DNA from 3 places in the Leucobacter sp. CX169 genome. Region 1 is predicted to be linked to each of the others. Evidence: predicted binding sites of a transcription regulator. Region 1 holds the regulator's gene; each other region holds the start of a gene.
The links. The regulator LexA, encoded in region 1, represses DNA repair genes until DNA is damaged. The targets are predictions, from matches to a motif close to TCGAACANNTGTTCGA.
Positions count from the first base shown of each region.

Region 2: uvrA (excinuclease ABC subunit UvrA) is a predicted target of LexA. The motif match lies at 1,335-1,350, and genes of this name have one in related genera.
Region 3: JW030_RS02495 (HNH endonuclease signature motif containing protein) is a predicted target of LexA. The motif match lies at 2,423-2,438, and genes of this name have one in related genera.

Region 1 covers NZ_CP071051.1:1,792,998-1,797,414, forward strand. The annotation lists gene hisH (imidazole glycerol phosphate synthase subunit HisH) at 1-480, opposite strand, end outside; gene hisB (imidazoleglycerol-phosphate dehydratase HisB) at 477-1,085, opposite strand; gene JW030_RS08175 (histidinol-phosphate transaminase) at 1,117-2,199, opposite strand; gene JW030_RS08180 (LysM peptidoglycan-binding domain-containing protein) at 2,204-2,608, opposite strand; gene lexA (transcriptional repressor LexA) at 2,861-3,532, shown strand; gene JW030_RS08190 (methylenetetrahydrofolate reductase) at 3,529-4,417, opposite strand, start outside.
Region 2 covers NZ_CP071051.1:1,418,499-1,422,915, reverse strand. The annotation lists gene uvrA (excinuclease ABC subunit UvrA) at 1-1,263, opposite strand, end outside; gene JW030_RS06395 (GNAT family N-acetyltransferase) at 1,391-1,975, shown strand; gene JW030_RS06390 (VOC family protein) at 2,008-2,406, shown strand; gene JW030_RS06385 (GyrI-like domain-containing protein) at 2,408-3,025, opposite strand; gene uvrB (excinuclease ABC subunit UvrB) at 3,038-4,417, opposite strand, start outside.
Region 3 covers NZ_CP071051.1:576,125-580,541, forward strand. The annotation lists gene JW030_RS02490 (AraC family transcriptional regulator) at 1-757, shown strand, start outside; gene JW030_RS02495 (HNH endonuclease signature motif containing protein) at 858-2,342, opposite strand; gene JW030_RS02500 (VIT1/CCC1 transporter family protein) at 2,492-3,229, opposite strand; gene JW030_RS02505 (M23 family metallopeptidase) at 3,386-4,255, opposite strand; gene JW030_RS02510 (ABC-F family ATP-binding cassette domain-containing protein) at 4,252-4,417, opposite strand, start outside.

The sequences.
Region 1 (4,417 bases):
TGCGCCCGCGGCGGTGTCCCATTCGGTCGCCGCGTTCGAGTGTACGAAGTAGAAACGTTCGTTCTCGATGCCGTCGAAGAGCACCGATCCTGCCGCCACCTCGACCGTGTTCCAGCCCATGTGCGGCAGCACCGGCGCCTCGAGCTCACGAACGGTGCCCGCCCAGCGAGCGAGGCCTGCGGTCTCAGCGCCGCGCTCGATGCCGCGGGAGAACAGAATCTGCTCGCCGACGCAGATGCCGAGCACCGGGCTGCCGGCGTCGAGCCGCCGCGCGATGATGGCGTCACCGGTCACGCTCTCGAGCTGCCGCATGACGGCGTCAAACGCACCGACGCCGGGAACCAACAGCCCGTCGGCCTCGGCGATCTCGAGGGGGTCCCGGGTCAGGCTGACCTCGGCGCCGGCGCGCACCAGCGCTTTCACCGCAGAGTGCACATTGCCGGAACCGTACTCGAGGACGGCGACGCGCGGCAGGCTCACAGTGCGCCCTTGGTGGAGGGCACCCCCGCGACCCGCGGATCCAGTTCCTTTGCCTGTCGGAAAGCGCGCGCGAACGCCTTGAACTCCGCCTCGGCGATGTGGTGCGGGTCGCGACCCTCGACGAGACGGACGTGCACCGTCAGGCGCGCGTTCAGCGTGATGGCTTCGAAGAAGTGACGCACCATTGAACCGGTGAAGTGACCGCCGATGAGGTGGAACTCGAAGCCGGCGGGCTCGCCGCTGTGCACGAGGTAGGGGCGCCCCGAGATGTCGACGACCGCCTGCGCGAGCGCCTCATCGAGCGGCACGAGGGCATCGCCGTACCGCGAGATCCCGCTCTTATCGCCGAGCGCCTCGAGCAGGGCCTGGCCGAGCAGGATCCCGGTGTCCTCGACGGTGTGGTGCACGTCGATGTGGATGTCACCCTTCGCGCGCACCGTGAGGTCGGTGAGCGAGTGGCGGGCGAACGCCGTCAGCATGTGATCGAAGAACGGCACGCCGGTCTCGATATCCGACTCGCCCGTGCCATCGAGGTTCACGGAAACGGTGATCTGGGACTCGCTCGTCGCACGCTCAAGCGTTGCGGTGCGGGGGGCTGCGCTCATGTGCACCATCCTAGCCAGAACGCCGGTCGCCCTAGCGGTCGTTCGGCGCCAGTTCGGTGAGCGCCGCGATCAGCGTCGTCGTCTCGGCTTCGGTTCCCGCCGTCATCCGCAGGTGGCCCTCGATCGAGAGATCGCGAATCAGGATGCCGCGTTCGCGAAGCGCGGTGAACGTCGCCGCCGGGTCAGCGAAGCCGCCGACGAGCAGGAAGTTCGCACCCGAGTCGTGGACGCGATAGCCGAGTTCCAGGAGCGCGACGGCGAGGCGGTCGCGCTGCACGCGAATGTCGGCCACCGTCGCGAGCATGGGGCCCGCGTGCCGGACGGCGGTGGTGGCCGCCGCCTGGGTGAGCGCGGACAGGTGGTAGGGCAGGCGCACCAGGCGGAGGGCGTCGACCACGGCGGCGTCCGCGGCGAGATAGCCGAGCCGCACGCCGGCGAAGGCGAACGCCTTGCTCATCGTGCGCGAGACCAGCAGGCGGGGGCGTCCGGGCAGCAGGGCGATCGCGCTCGGGTTCTCCGCGTCGAACTCGGCATACGCCTCGTCGACGATCAGGATCCCATCGGTGGCGTCGTACGCCGCCGTAATGACGTCGGCCGTCGTCGTCGTGCCGGTCGGGTTGTTCGGCGTGCAGATGATCGTGATCGAAGGAGCGTGCTCGCGAATCGCCGCCTCGACGAACTCGGCGTCGAGCGCGTAGCCCTCGGGCCGCTCGATGCCGATCCATTCGGTGTCGGTTCCCGCGGCGAGCAAGGGGTACATCGAGTAGGTCGGGGTGAAGCTCAGGAGCGAACGACCCGGGCCACCGAACGCCTGCAGCACCTGCTGCAGCACCTCGTTCGACCCGTTGGCGGCCCACAGCTGCGCTGCGGTCAGGCCGTGACCGAGATAGCCGGCGAGTCCCTCGCGCAGCTCGGTCGCCTCGCGATCGGGGTATCGGTTCACCCCGCGCACCGCCTCGACCAAGGCGGCTGCAATGTCCGCCACGACCCCTTCGGGCAGCGGATGGGTGTTCTCGTTGACGTTCAGGCTCACGGGCACGGCATCTTGCGGTGCCCCATAGGGGCGCTTGCCCACCAGGTTGTCGCGGAGGGGAAGATCACTCAGGCTGGTCACCCAGCTAGTCTACGAGACCCGACCCCTTGACAACGCTCGGGTTGTCGGAGAACCGCAGCGGTACGGCCAGGGTCTGCCCGACCTCAACGTCGGAGCCCCCCAGCTGGTTCAGGCGCACGATCTCAGAGATCAGGTCGCGCGGATCGGCCTTCGGATCGAGCCCGCTCGAAATCTGCCAGAGCGAGTCGCCCGGCTGAACGACAAGGTAGCCGAACTCCTGCTGGCTCGACTCGCTCGACGCCTGGGCCTGAGCTGCGCCGAAGACCGCGCCGAACACGACGACGCCGAGGACGAGCAGAGATACGAACGCCGCAAGCACGATGCGCCCGCGGCGGGTAATCCGCAGCCGGGTGCGGGCGGTAGCTGATGACGCCGACATGCCCGACACGGGCAGTGAGATGACAGACATTGTTCCTCCTCGATCAGTACGTTCGAGACGCTCCACACCAGTTCGATGCGAACATTTGTTTCGAATGTATCTTCGAACAAACGATTCCGCAAGCTCAAATTCGAACATCGTGACGATATATTCCTTGCGACACTCGAACAGATGTTTGTTTTCGCTCGAACATTGGGGCTAGTGTTTCGAACACGAGCTCACTGAACCACGGACCACCGACATTGACGTTTGCGCGGTGGTTCCGCCCGAAAGGACTGCACTATGGCCAGCTCCTCCACCCGGTCGAATGGCCGCGGTAAGCCGCTTTCCGAGAAGCAGCGGGCGATTCTCGAGTTCATCTCGCGCTCGGTCGAGAGCCGCGGCTATCCGCCGAGCATGCGCGAGATCGGCGACGCGGTCGGCCTCGCGTCACTGTCGAGCGTGACCCACCAGCTCGGCAACCTTGAGCTCGGCGGCTACATTCGCCGCGACCCAAACCGACCGCGCGCGCTCGAGGTGCTGGTCGAACTCGCCGAAAGCCGCAGCGCCCGCGAGGCCGAGAACGGCCCCGAGACCGGTGAAGCTCGCCTGGTTCCCCTCGTCGGCAGAATCGCCGCCGGCATTCCGATCACGGCCGAGCAGCAGGTCGAGGAGCTCGTGCCGCTCCCCCGCCAAATCGTCGGCGGCGGTCAGCTCTTCATGCTCCGCGTCGTCGGAGACTCGATGATCGATGCGGCGATCTGCGACGGCGACTACGTGGTGATCCGCCAGCAGAACACCGCCGAAAACGGCGACATCGTCGCCGCGATGCTCGACGAGGAAGCCACCGTCAAGGTCTTCCGGCAGCGCGACGGCCACACCTGGCTGCTCCCGCGCAACAGCGCGTTCGAACCCATCCTGGGCGACCACGCCGACATTCTCGGCAAGGTCGTAGCGGTCTTCCGCTCGGTCTAGGCCCGCACCGGGTCAGGGGTCAGCAGCCCGAGCTCTCGCAGCACCGCGAGCACCTGCTCGTGCCGGTTGAAGGTGTACAGGTGGATCGAGGGAGCGCCGCCCGCCAAAAGCTCGCGGGAAAGAGCGAGCGTGAACTCGACCCCGAGCTCGGGGGCGTACCCGCCCGCCACTTCCAGCGCACGCTCGAGCGTTGCCGGCGCCGGTCGTCCGGCGAGCTGAGCCACGCGACGCAGCTGCGCCGACGTCGACACCGGCATCAGCCCCGGCAGCACCGGGATCGTTAGCCCGGCCGCGCGCGCCTCGTCGACGAAGCCCAGGTATTCCTCCGCATGGAAGAACAGCTGCGTGATCGCGAGCGACGCACCCGCCTCCTGCTTCGCGACGAGCCAGTCGAGGTCGGCCGAACGCGACCGCGTCGACGGGTGCCCGTTGGGGTACGCCGCCACGGCGGTGCGCCCCACGCTCGTAAACGCCGGGCGTTCGGAACGCACCTGCGTGACAAGGGCGGTGAGCTCGGCCGCCGAGATTGCGGAGGCAACGTCCGCCTCGCTCTGGCCCGCCGGCGGGTCGCCCCGCAGCGCCAAGAAGTCGTGAATGCCCGAGTCCATGAAAGCGTTGATCTGACGCCGTAGCTCGTCCCGGTCGTCCCCCACGGTCGTGAGGTGCGCGAGCGGCAACGCGTCGGTGTGCCGGCGCAGGTACTGCAACAGCTCCAGTGTGGCGTCTCGGTTCGTCCCGTTCGCGCCGTACGTCACCGAGATGAAGTCGGGCTCGGCCGCCGAGAGGTGCTGCACCGCGTGGCCGAGCGCGAGCGCCGCCGACGGCGTGCGGGCGGGAAACACCTCGAACGAGAATCGGGCGAGGGTCGGGCGGGATCCGGTGAGC
Region 2 (4,417 bases), 370 kb from region 1:
GCGCTGCCCCTGGCACGCATGGCAGGGAACCTCACGCAGGAACTCCGCCCAACGCTCGCGGCGATTGTCCGACTCGGCCTCCGCGTACTGGCGCTCGATGAACGGGATGACGCCCTCGAACCCCGAGGAGTACTTCACCTCGCGGCCGAAACGGTTCTTCCAGCGCACGTTGACCTTGAAGTTGTTGCCGCGCAGGACGGCCTCCTGGACCTCTTCGTGCAGCTCACCCCAGGGCGTGGATAGGTCGAACTCGAGGTCGCGTGCGAGCGCGGCCAGTAGCTTTTCGTAGTACTGATACAGGCTCTTGCCCTGGCTGGTCCAGGGGATGATGACACCCTCGTCGATCGAGAGTGCCGGATCGCCGAGCACCAGCTCGTCGTCGACCGACATGCTCGTCCCGAGTCCTGAACAGGTCGGGCAGGCGCCGAAGGGAGCGTTGAAGGAGAATGTGCGCGGCTCAATCTCGGTGAGCTGCACCGGGTGCTGGTTCGGGCACGAGAGCTTCTCGGAATAGAGGCGGCTGCGTGCAGGATCTTTCGCATCGAGGTCGATCCGGTCAATCTCGACGATGCCGTTGGAGAGGCGCAGCGCGGTCTCGAGCGAGTCGGTGAGTCGGCCGAGCATGTCCGGGCCCGCGACCAAGCGGTCGACGACGACCGAGATGGAGTGTTTGATCTGCTTCTTCAGCTTCGGCGGGTCCGACAGCTGGATGACCTCGCCGTCGACGACCGCGCGGGCATATCCGCTCGCCGCGAGCTCCGTGAACAGGTCGACGAACTCGCCCTTCTTCTGCGTCACGACGGGAGCGAGCACCTGGTACCGGGTGCGCTCGGGTAGCTCCATCAGCTGATCAGCGATCTGCTGGACGGTCTGCGACGAGATCTTCTCGCCACAGACGGCACAGTGCGGGATGCCGACTCGCGCCCAGAACAGGCGCATGTAGTCGAAGATCTCGGTGATGGTGCCGACCGTCGAGCGCGGGTTGCGGTTCGTCGACTTCTGGTCGATCGAGACCGCCGGGCTCAATCCCTCGATGAAGTCGACGTCGGGGCGGTCCACCTGGCCGAGGAACTGACGCGCATACGCGCTCAACGACTCAACGTAGCGGCGCTGCCCCTCCGCGAAGATCGTGTCAAACGCGAGGCTCGACTTGCCGCTGCCCGAGAGACCGGTGAACACGACCAGAGAGTCGCGCGGGATCGCGACGTCGACGTTCTGCAAATTGTGGACGCGTGCGCCCTGGACGCTGATTTCCGAGTGCATCGAACTGGAACGAACGGGGGCTGCTGGGGGCTGAATGCTCACCCGTTCATCCTATGGGCCAAAGCTGAGATTCGAAAGTGTGTTCGATCGTGTCGCCGGTGTGCTCTTCCCCCGTTACTGTGAGCACATGAACAGCCACGAGACCCCCACTCTTGCCGGTAGTCGCGTCCGCCTCGAGCCGCTCGGCCCGCAGCACCGAGACGATCTCGCCGATTCGGTGGGCCCAGGTGAGCTGTGGCGCACCTGGTACACGAGCATCCCGTCGCCCGAGGAAATGCTCGCCGAGATCGAGCGCAGGAGGGAGGCGCAGGCTGCTGGAACCCTCGCGCCCTGGGCGATCATCGACGCCGATCGCGATCGTGCAGTCGGCATGACCTCGTACCTGAATCTCGCGCCGGCGAACCGCCGGTTGGAGATTGGGTCGACGTGGATCGGTCGGTCTGTCCAGGGCACCGGGATCAACGCCGAGGCCAAACTGCTGCTGCTGACGCGCGCATTCGACGAGCTGGACTGCCTGGCCGTCGAATTTCGCACCCATTGGCATAACCAGCAGTCGCGTGCAGCGATCGCGCGACTGGGCGCACATCAAGACGGTGTGCTGCGCAAGCACATGATCCTCGGGAACGGGACAGTCCGAGACACGGTCGTCTTCTCGATCACGGACGACGAATGGCCGGTCGTGCGGCTGGGGCTCGAGGCGCGCCTGCCCTAGCAAAAGGGCACGCGGGGGCCTACGCTCAAAGCATGAGTCTTCGTTTCAACTTCATCGGAATCGTCACCCGCGACCTGGCCGCCTCCCTCGAGTTCTACCGCGCTCTGGGGCTCGACATCCCAGACGGTCAGGACGACGCGGATCACGTTGAGATCGCGCTGCCCGGGGGCATGACGCTCGCCTGGGACCCGATTGAGACCATTCTCGGGTTCGACCTCAGCTACGTGATGCCCGCGGGCAGCCACCGCATCGCCTTCGCCTTCGCGGCGGACAGCCCGGCGGAGGTGGACCGCACAGTCGCGGAACTGTCCGCCGCAGGCCACAAGGTGCACACGGAACCGTTCGACGCCCCGTGGGGCCAGCGCTATGCGACGCTGCACGACCCGGACGGCAACGCCGTCGACATTTACGCGCTGCTTCCCGCTGACTGAGCTATGACTCGCGCACCGGCTGCCGGAGCAGGGTGCGCTGCTTGTCCGGAGTGACCCTGCGGAAGTCACTCAGGTAGATCTCGTGGTGCTTTCCCGCGAACTCAAGTCCGTTCGCGGGAATGAACTCTTCATGCATCGTCGCGAGGATCCCGCCCTCCTGCTCAAAGGAGCCCACGTGCAGGGTCTGCACGCAGCGTCCCTCGTGCAGGGTCTCCAAGCGCAACTTTCCCAGAGCCGCAGGAGGGTGGTCCTTCGCGGTGACGGCAGCGACCGACTCGGCCACCTCGTCTGCGCCGAGCCAGTCGGGCACCATGATCATGAGCGTCCAGTCCCACTTGGACTGGTCTCGCGCCGACGTAAACACCGTCTGGTCCTCAGCCCACCACAGGCCCTCCAGCGGCGGAACCACGTAGTCGAGGTTTCGCGACTTGCTGGCAAACTTGAGCGCATATGCGAGCGGGAACAGCGCCTCGATCGCCTGGGTAAACGCGGGCTCGGTGTTGGGATTGCCGTGCCCGTCGACCATCAGGTACTGCCGCGGCGGCACGTCAATCACGCGGAACACGTGCGGTCGCGCCTGAAACGAGTCGAGCGTTTTCTTGAAATCGATCTTCGACACGGCATCCCCTCGCTAGCGGTGGCCAGCGGCGTCCATTTGACGCAACTCGCGCTTGAGATCGGAGACCTCGTCACGCAAGCGCGCGGCGAGCTCGAATTTGAGGTCCTCGGCCGCGGCGAGCATTTGCGCGGTGAGGTCCGCCACGAGTGATTCGATTGTCGCCGAGCCCTCCTCCGCGATCGCACCGGCGCGAGCGGCGACCTTGCTTTTCGGGCGCTGCGCCGCCCCGTGGCGTGACGAAAGCACCGCCTCAGTGTCGGCGGCCTCGCGGTTGAGCATCGCCGTGATATCGCCGATCTTCTTGCGCAGCGGGGTTGGGTCGATGCCGTGCTCGGTGTTGTACGCCACCTGGCGCTCGCGGCGACGATTCGTCTCGTCGATGGCCTGCTGCATCGAACGCGTGACGCGGTCCGCGTACATGTGTACCTCGCCCGAGACGTTACGTGCGGCGCGCCCGATGGTCTGAATGAGTGAGGTGCTAGACCGGAGAAAGCCCTCCTTGTCGGCGTCGAGAATCGCGACGAGCGACACCTCCGGAAGGTCAAGTCCCTCGCGAAGCAGGTTGATGCCGACGAGCACATCGAACACGCCCGCGCGCAGCTCGGTGAGCAGCTCCACTCGACGCAGCGTGTCTACGTCCGAGTGCAGGTAGCGCACCCGCACTCCGGCCTCCTCCATGAAGGTGGTGAGTTGCTCCGCCATCTTCTTGGTGAGTGTCGTGACGAGCACACGCTCGTTCTTCGCGGCGCGCACGCGCACCTGCTCGAGGAGGTCATCGATTTGGCCTTCGCTCGGCTTGACGACGATCTCCGGGTCAATGAGCCCGGTCGGGCGGATGATCTGCTCGACCACGCCGTCGGCGAGCTCCAGCTCGTACTTCCCCGGCGTCGCCGAGAGGTACACGATCTGTCCGACCCGGTCTTTGAACTCTGAAAACTTCAGTGGCCGGTTGTCGAGCGCACTCGGTAGCCGGAACCCGTGATCGACGAGGGTGCGCTTGCGCGACGCGTCGCCCTCGTACATCGCGCCGATCTGCGGCACGGTGACGTGCGACTCGTCAATGACCACAAGGAAGTCGTCGGGGAAGTAGTCGAGCAGGCAGTGCGGCGCCTCCCCCGGCTGCCGGCCGTCCATGTGCATCGAATAGTTCTCGATGCCCGAGCAGAAGCCGATCTGCTCCATCATCTCGAGGTCGAAGGTCGTCCGCATGCGCAGCCGTTGTTCCTCGACGAGCTTGTTCTGCCGTTTGAGCTCATCGAGGCGCTGGTCGAGCTCGAGGCTGATGCTGCCCATCGCCCGGTTCATTACCTCGCGGCTCGCGACGTAGTGCGACCCCGGGAACACCGAGACTGAGTCGACCTGTTTGATGACTTCACCCGACACGGGGTGCAA
Region 3 (4,417 bases), 1.2 Mb from region 1:
TCAGGTGGCCGAGTCGCAGCACTATCACAAGAACTCGCTGTCCCGGATCGTGCGCGACGCCACGGCGGTGAGCTTTAGTGACCTCCTGACCTTCCTGCGCGTCGCCGAGGCCGAGGTCGCGCTGCTCGAGTCCGACGCGACGGTCTCTCGGATTGCCTCGGACTGCGGGTTCTCAGACGCGAAGTACCTGACACGAGCGTTCCGGGCGTGGTTCGGCGAGCGGCCAGCAGATTTTCGGCGCCGGGTGCGCCCGCTGATGGCCTGCGACGAGCGGATCGTCGACGCGGGGGCCAAGGGTGAGGCGCTCGTGGAGGCGATGCGGCGGGCCCCGGCGGGCGGGCCATCCTTGCCCCGCCTCAGCGTGACCCCGCTGCTGGTCAAGAACCTGGGCAGCCGGTCAGATCTGTTCCGGTCGATCGCCTCACACCAGGATCCGGGCAGTGCGCCGCCGCTCTCCCCGGCGCCCCGGGCCCCGCATATCTTGCCGATCCGGGTGCCACTCGATGGGGCGTCGCCGCTCGGTTGGACGGATCTGTTGCGCGGGATTGACCGAGCCAGGTTTCAGCCGGTCCTCGTGTTGCCGCTCGGCGACTCGGAGGTGCTCGCGGAGCTGATCGTTCAGGTGACGGCGCTCGATGTCGCCCCGCCGATGTACTGGATCGCGTACGAGACCGGGGCGGCCGAAGCGGCCGAGCGGCTCGCATGCGAGCTCGCAGAGCGGTGTGGGATCGAGGCGACCCCGGTGGCGGCGGGGTAGTCAGCTGCAATCGAGCCGGCAAGCGCTGGCTTCCGGTCACGTTCCAGTCGGGTCCCGCTCCGGCGTGTTGACGCACTGGTACGCCGGGGTCACGAGCTTCCTAGGTTCGTTGGCGTCGCGGTGGTCTGAGTGGTGATCTCGCGGGCCGCCAGCGAGTGTCGTGGTCGATCCATGGCGGGGCGAGGGTCTCGGGGAGGCCGCCGCGCATGCGGACCTGCCAACCGCCCGTGTCGAGGGTGCGGTGGTGATGCCAACACAGCGCGACACCGTTGTCGAGGTGCGTCGCGCCGCCGTTCGCGTGCTCCGTGACGTGATGGATCTCGCACCAGGCGGCGGGGACGGTGCAGCCCGGGATGATGCAGCCGCCGTCGCGGACCGCGAGCGCGCGCCGTTGATGCGCGTTGAACACCCGGTCTCGGGTGCCGAGCGCGATGACCCGGCCCGTCTCGTCTTGTACGACGTGCTGCCGGGACCCGGCGCAGGCCGAGTGCGTCGCGGAGCGCACCGGGATCGGGGTGGGTTCGCCGTCGTGGCCGGTCAGCCACGCGGTGCCGTGGCCGGCCTCGAGCGCGGCGGCGGTGACCTGGATCATCACGGTCACGGGCGCCCCGCCCAGGGTCGGCATGCCGTCGTGCAGGGCCGCGGCCTGGGCGATCACGGCGAGCGCGTCGTGGCGTTTCTGGTCGGAGGTGCGCTCGTCGCGCGGCGCGAACAGGTCGGGGTCGCCGAGGCTCGCCGGGCCACAGAGGCCAGCCAAGTCGTCGGGGTCGATCTCGACGAAGCGGACGGAACTCGACTTGCCGGACTCGCGGCCACCCGCACTGCCAGCACCGTCGCCCTCGTCTACCCGTCGCGTCCGGGGCGACGTGATCGCATCGATCATCCGGCCGAACAGGGCCGCGACCTCGGGCACCACCGCGCCGTGTACCGGGACGAGGCCGTCCTTCTCGGCCCCGAATCGGAACGAGCGGCGCCGCTGCAGTTCCTCGAACGACGGCTCGGCCCCGTCCTGGTCGATCGCCGCCGCCCACACTCGCGCGGCCACCCGCACATCGTCCGCATGCAGCGGCAGCGTGGCCTCCCCGCCGTCCGGCAGCGCGGTCCCGCACGCCGCCGCGACCAGGCAGCGCTCCGCCTCGACCACGTCCTCGCGGTCAGCGCCATCGGGCAAACCACCCAGCACGCGCGTGATGACGGCCGCCGCCTCGCAGCCCAACGCCCCCGCGCCGAGCGCTGCGGCGACCGCGGGGAACCGTGGCGGCATGACGTGCCCGCCCAGCCCCATCCTGCAGCGGGTCTCGCGCGCCAGCGCGAACCGGGTCGACGCGGTGCGCCCCGACACCTGGGTCACGCGCTGCAGCAGCTCCGTCGCGTTCCGGCAGCCGTGTCGGTGCGCGAGGGATCCCTCGCCGAAGTCGACCGCGGCCCGCGCGTCGAGCTCGCCCGCGACCTGCACCCGCAACGCGTCCGCGATCCGACCGAACTCCTCGGCCTCCCGCGCGAGCGCGACGATCTCCGCATCAGCCAGCAAGCCGAGCGGCTCCCCCTCTAGCGCGGAAGCAACCCGCGCACTCAGCGGCAACACGGCGCAGTCCCAGACGGGGTGAGGGTGGTACCGGAAACCGTTCCGGCTGCGCTGCGGGACATACCCTATTCTCTCACGAATAGTACAAATGTTCGATAGCGTGTCGCGCAATCCATAGAATATATTGCCGACTGGGTGGTGGGGCGAAGCTACATCGAGTCGACCCCGAGTAGCGTGCCAATCGCGAACGTCGCGGCCACGGCGATGCCGCCAAAGACCAGCTGACGGAGCGCGCCGCGCAGCCAGTTCTTCCGGGTGAAGGTCGCCGCGATTCCGCCGGCGACCAGCAGGCCGACCCCGCCGAAGGCGAGGCCGAGCCACAGCTCGCCAGAGCCGAACAAGAACGGGATCAGCGGGACGAGCGCGCCGAACGAGAAGAAGACGAAGGACGAGACCGCGGCGACCCACGGTGAGGGCTTGTCGTCAGGGTTGAGCCCGAGCTCGTGGGTGAGGTGCACGCGCAACGCGTTCTCGTCATTCGAGTGCACCTGAGATGCGGCGAGCGTCGCGACGTCGGCGTGCATGCCGAACTTTGTGAACAGCACGGCCAGCTCCGCCTGTTCCCCCTGCGGGTTGCGCGCGAGAGCGGCGCGCTCGGTGCGGACCTCCGAGTCCACCTGCTCGTTGGCGGTGCGGACGGAGGTGTACTCGCCGAGCGCCATCGAGATCGCGCCAGCGATGAGCCCCGAGACGCCGGTCACGATGACAATGCCCGGGGCGGCGCCCGCCGCCGCGACACCCGCGATCAGGCCGATGTTCGAGACGAGCCCGTCCATGGCGCCAAACACCGAGGCGCGCAGCCAGCCCGACGACACGTTTGCGTGCGAGTGGTCGTAGGCGTGCGGGTCGGAAAGCTCGAAGTCCTCGGGTGAGGCGTCGCGTGGCATGAATGGCTCCAGAATCTTGCCGCCGTGTGGCGGTCAACTGGCCACGGTAGCAAGTTCGGCGGCAGAGGGAGAAGCCTGGTTGCGGGCTGCTTGGGGCGGAAGAAAAAGTTCGTCTCGGCGAACATTTCATGCGGGCCCGTCAGGAACCCGCCGGAACTACTCCGCCCGAGGCTCGGGCTCTCCGGCCGTCAGGTGCTGTCCGTTGCGGGGCATCCCGTCGGCAGGATCCTGCCCGTCGATCGAAATCTCTGAGAAGGCAAACGGGACGCCCTGAGCCGTCCAGAACGAGGCGCGGTCCATGAGCTGCGCGTGCACGTGCGGCTCGGAGCTGTTGCCCGAGTTGCCGCAGGCGCCCACAATATCCCCGGCACGCACGGTATCGCCGACGTTCACCGTCTTCGAGCCCTGAGACAGGTGTACCGTCGCCGCGAAGTCGCCGTTCGCGTCGCGAACCACGACGTGGTTGCCGACGACGAAGCCGGGCCCGCCGAGCTCGCGCACCGCGCCCTCGGCCATCAGGTAGGCGAACGCGATGAGGTTCGTGCGGGAGCGGTGGTCGCGGCGCCAGTCGCTCGCACGCACCACGACCCCGTCGACCATCGAGACCACGGGCTGGCCGAAGGCCTTGAACTCCTGCGGCTCGCGCATTGCGGGCCAGGTGCCGAAGGCGGGCCGGGTGTATCCCTCTGGCTCGAACACGAGATCGACGGCGTGAGCCTGTCCGTAGGCGCGCGTGCCGTGGCTCGGCGTCTGAGACGCGGGGCTGTTCATCGCGAGCCAGCGCCCGCTCACGGGGGAGTGCACCGTGACCCGTTCCCGCTGAGGAATGGCCTTCGCGCCAAACATGGCGAGCAACAGGCAGAGCAGCCAGCCCGCGAGCCCGGCGACGACCAGACCCAGCAGGATCGCGTCGGCGACCTCACCTTCGAGGAAGCGCCCGAAGAGGGCCACCGCGACCAGCACGGCCGTCGCGGCGAAGAAGATCGCGCCGCGAACGCGGTAGAGCGCGAGGACTGCTGGGTTCAACGGTGGGCTCCCTCGGGGCGGGTGACGGGCTGGTGACCCGCATCAGGAAGGTCACGAATCCACTGTACGGGAGCCGTGCTGTGCCCCGACCCGGCGGGCTGCGCGGGCGAGATGCGCAGCTCGTGGCCCGCCCAGCGCTCGCGCAGCCAGCGGTCGTGGCTC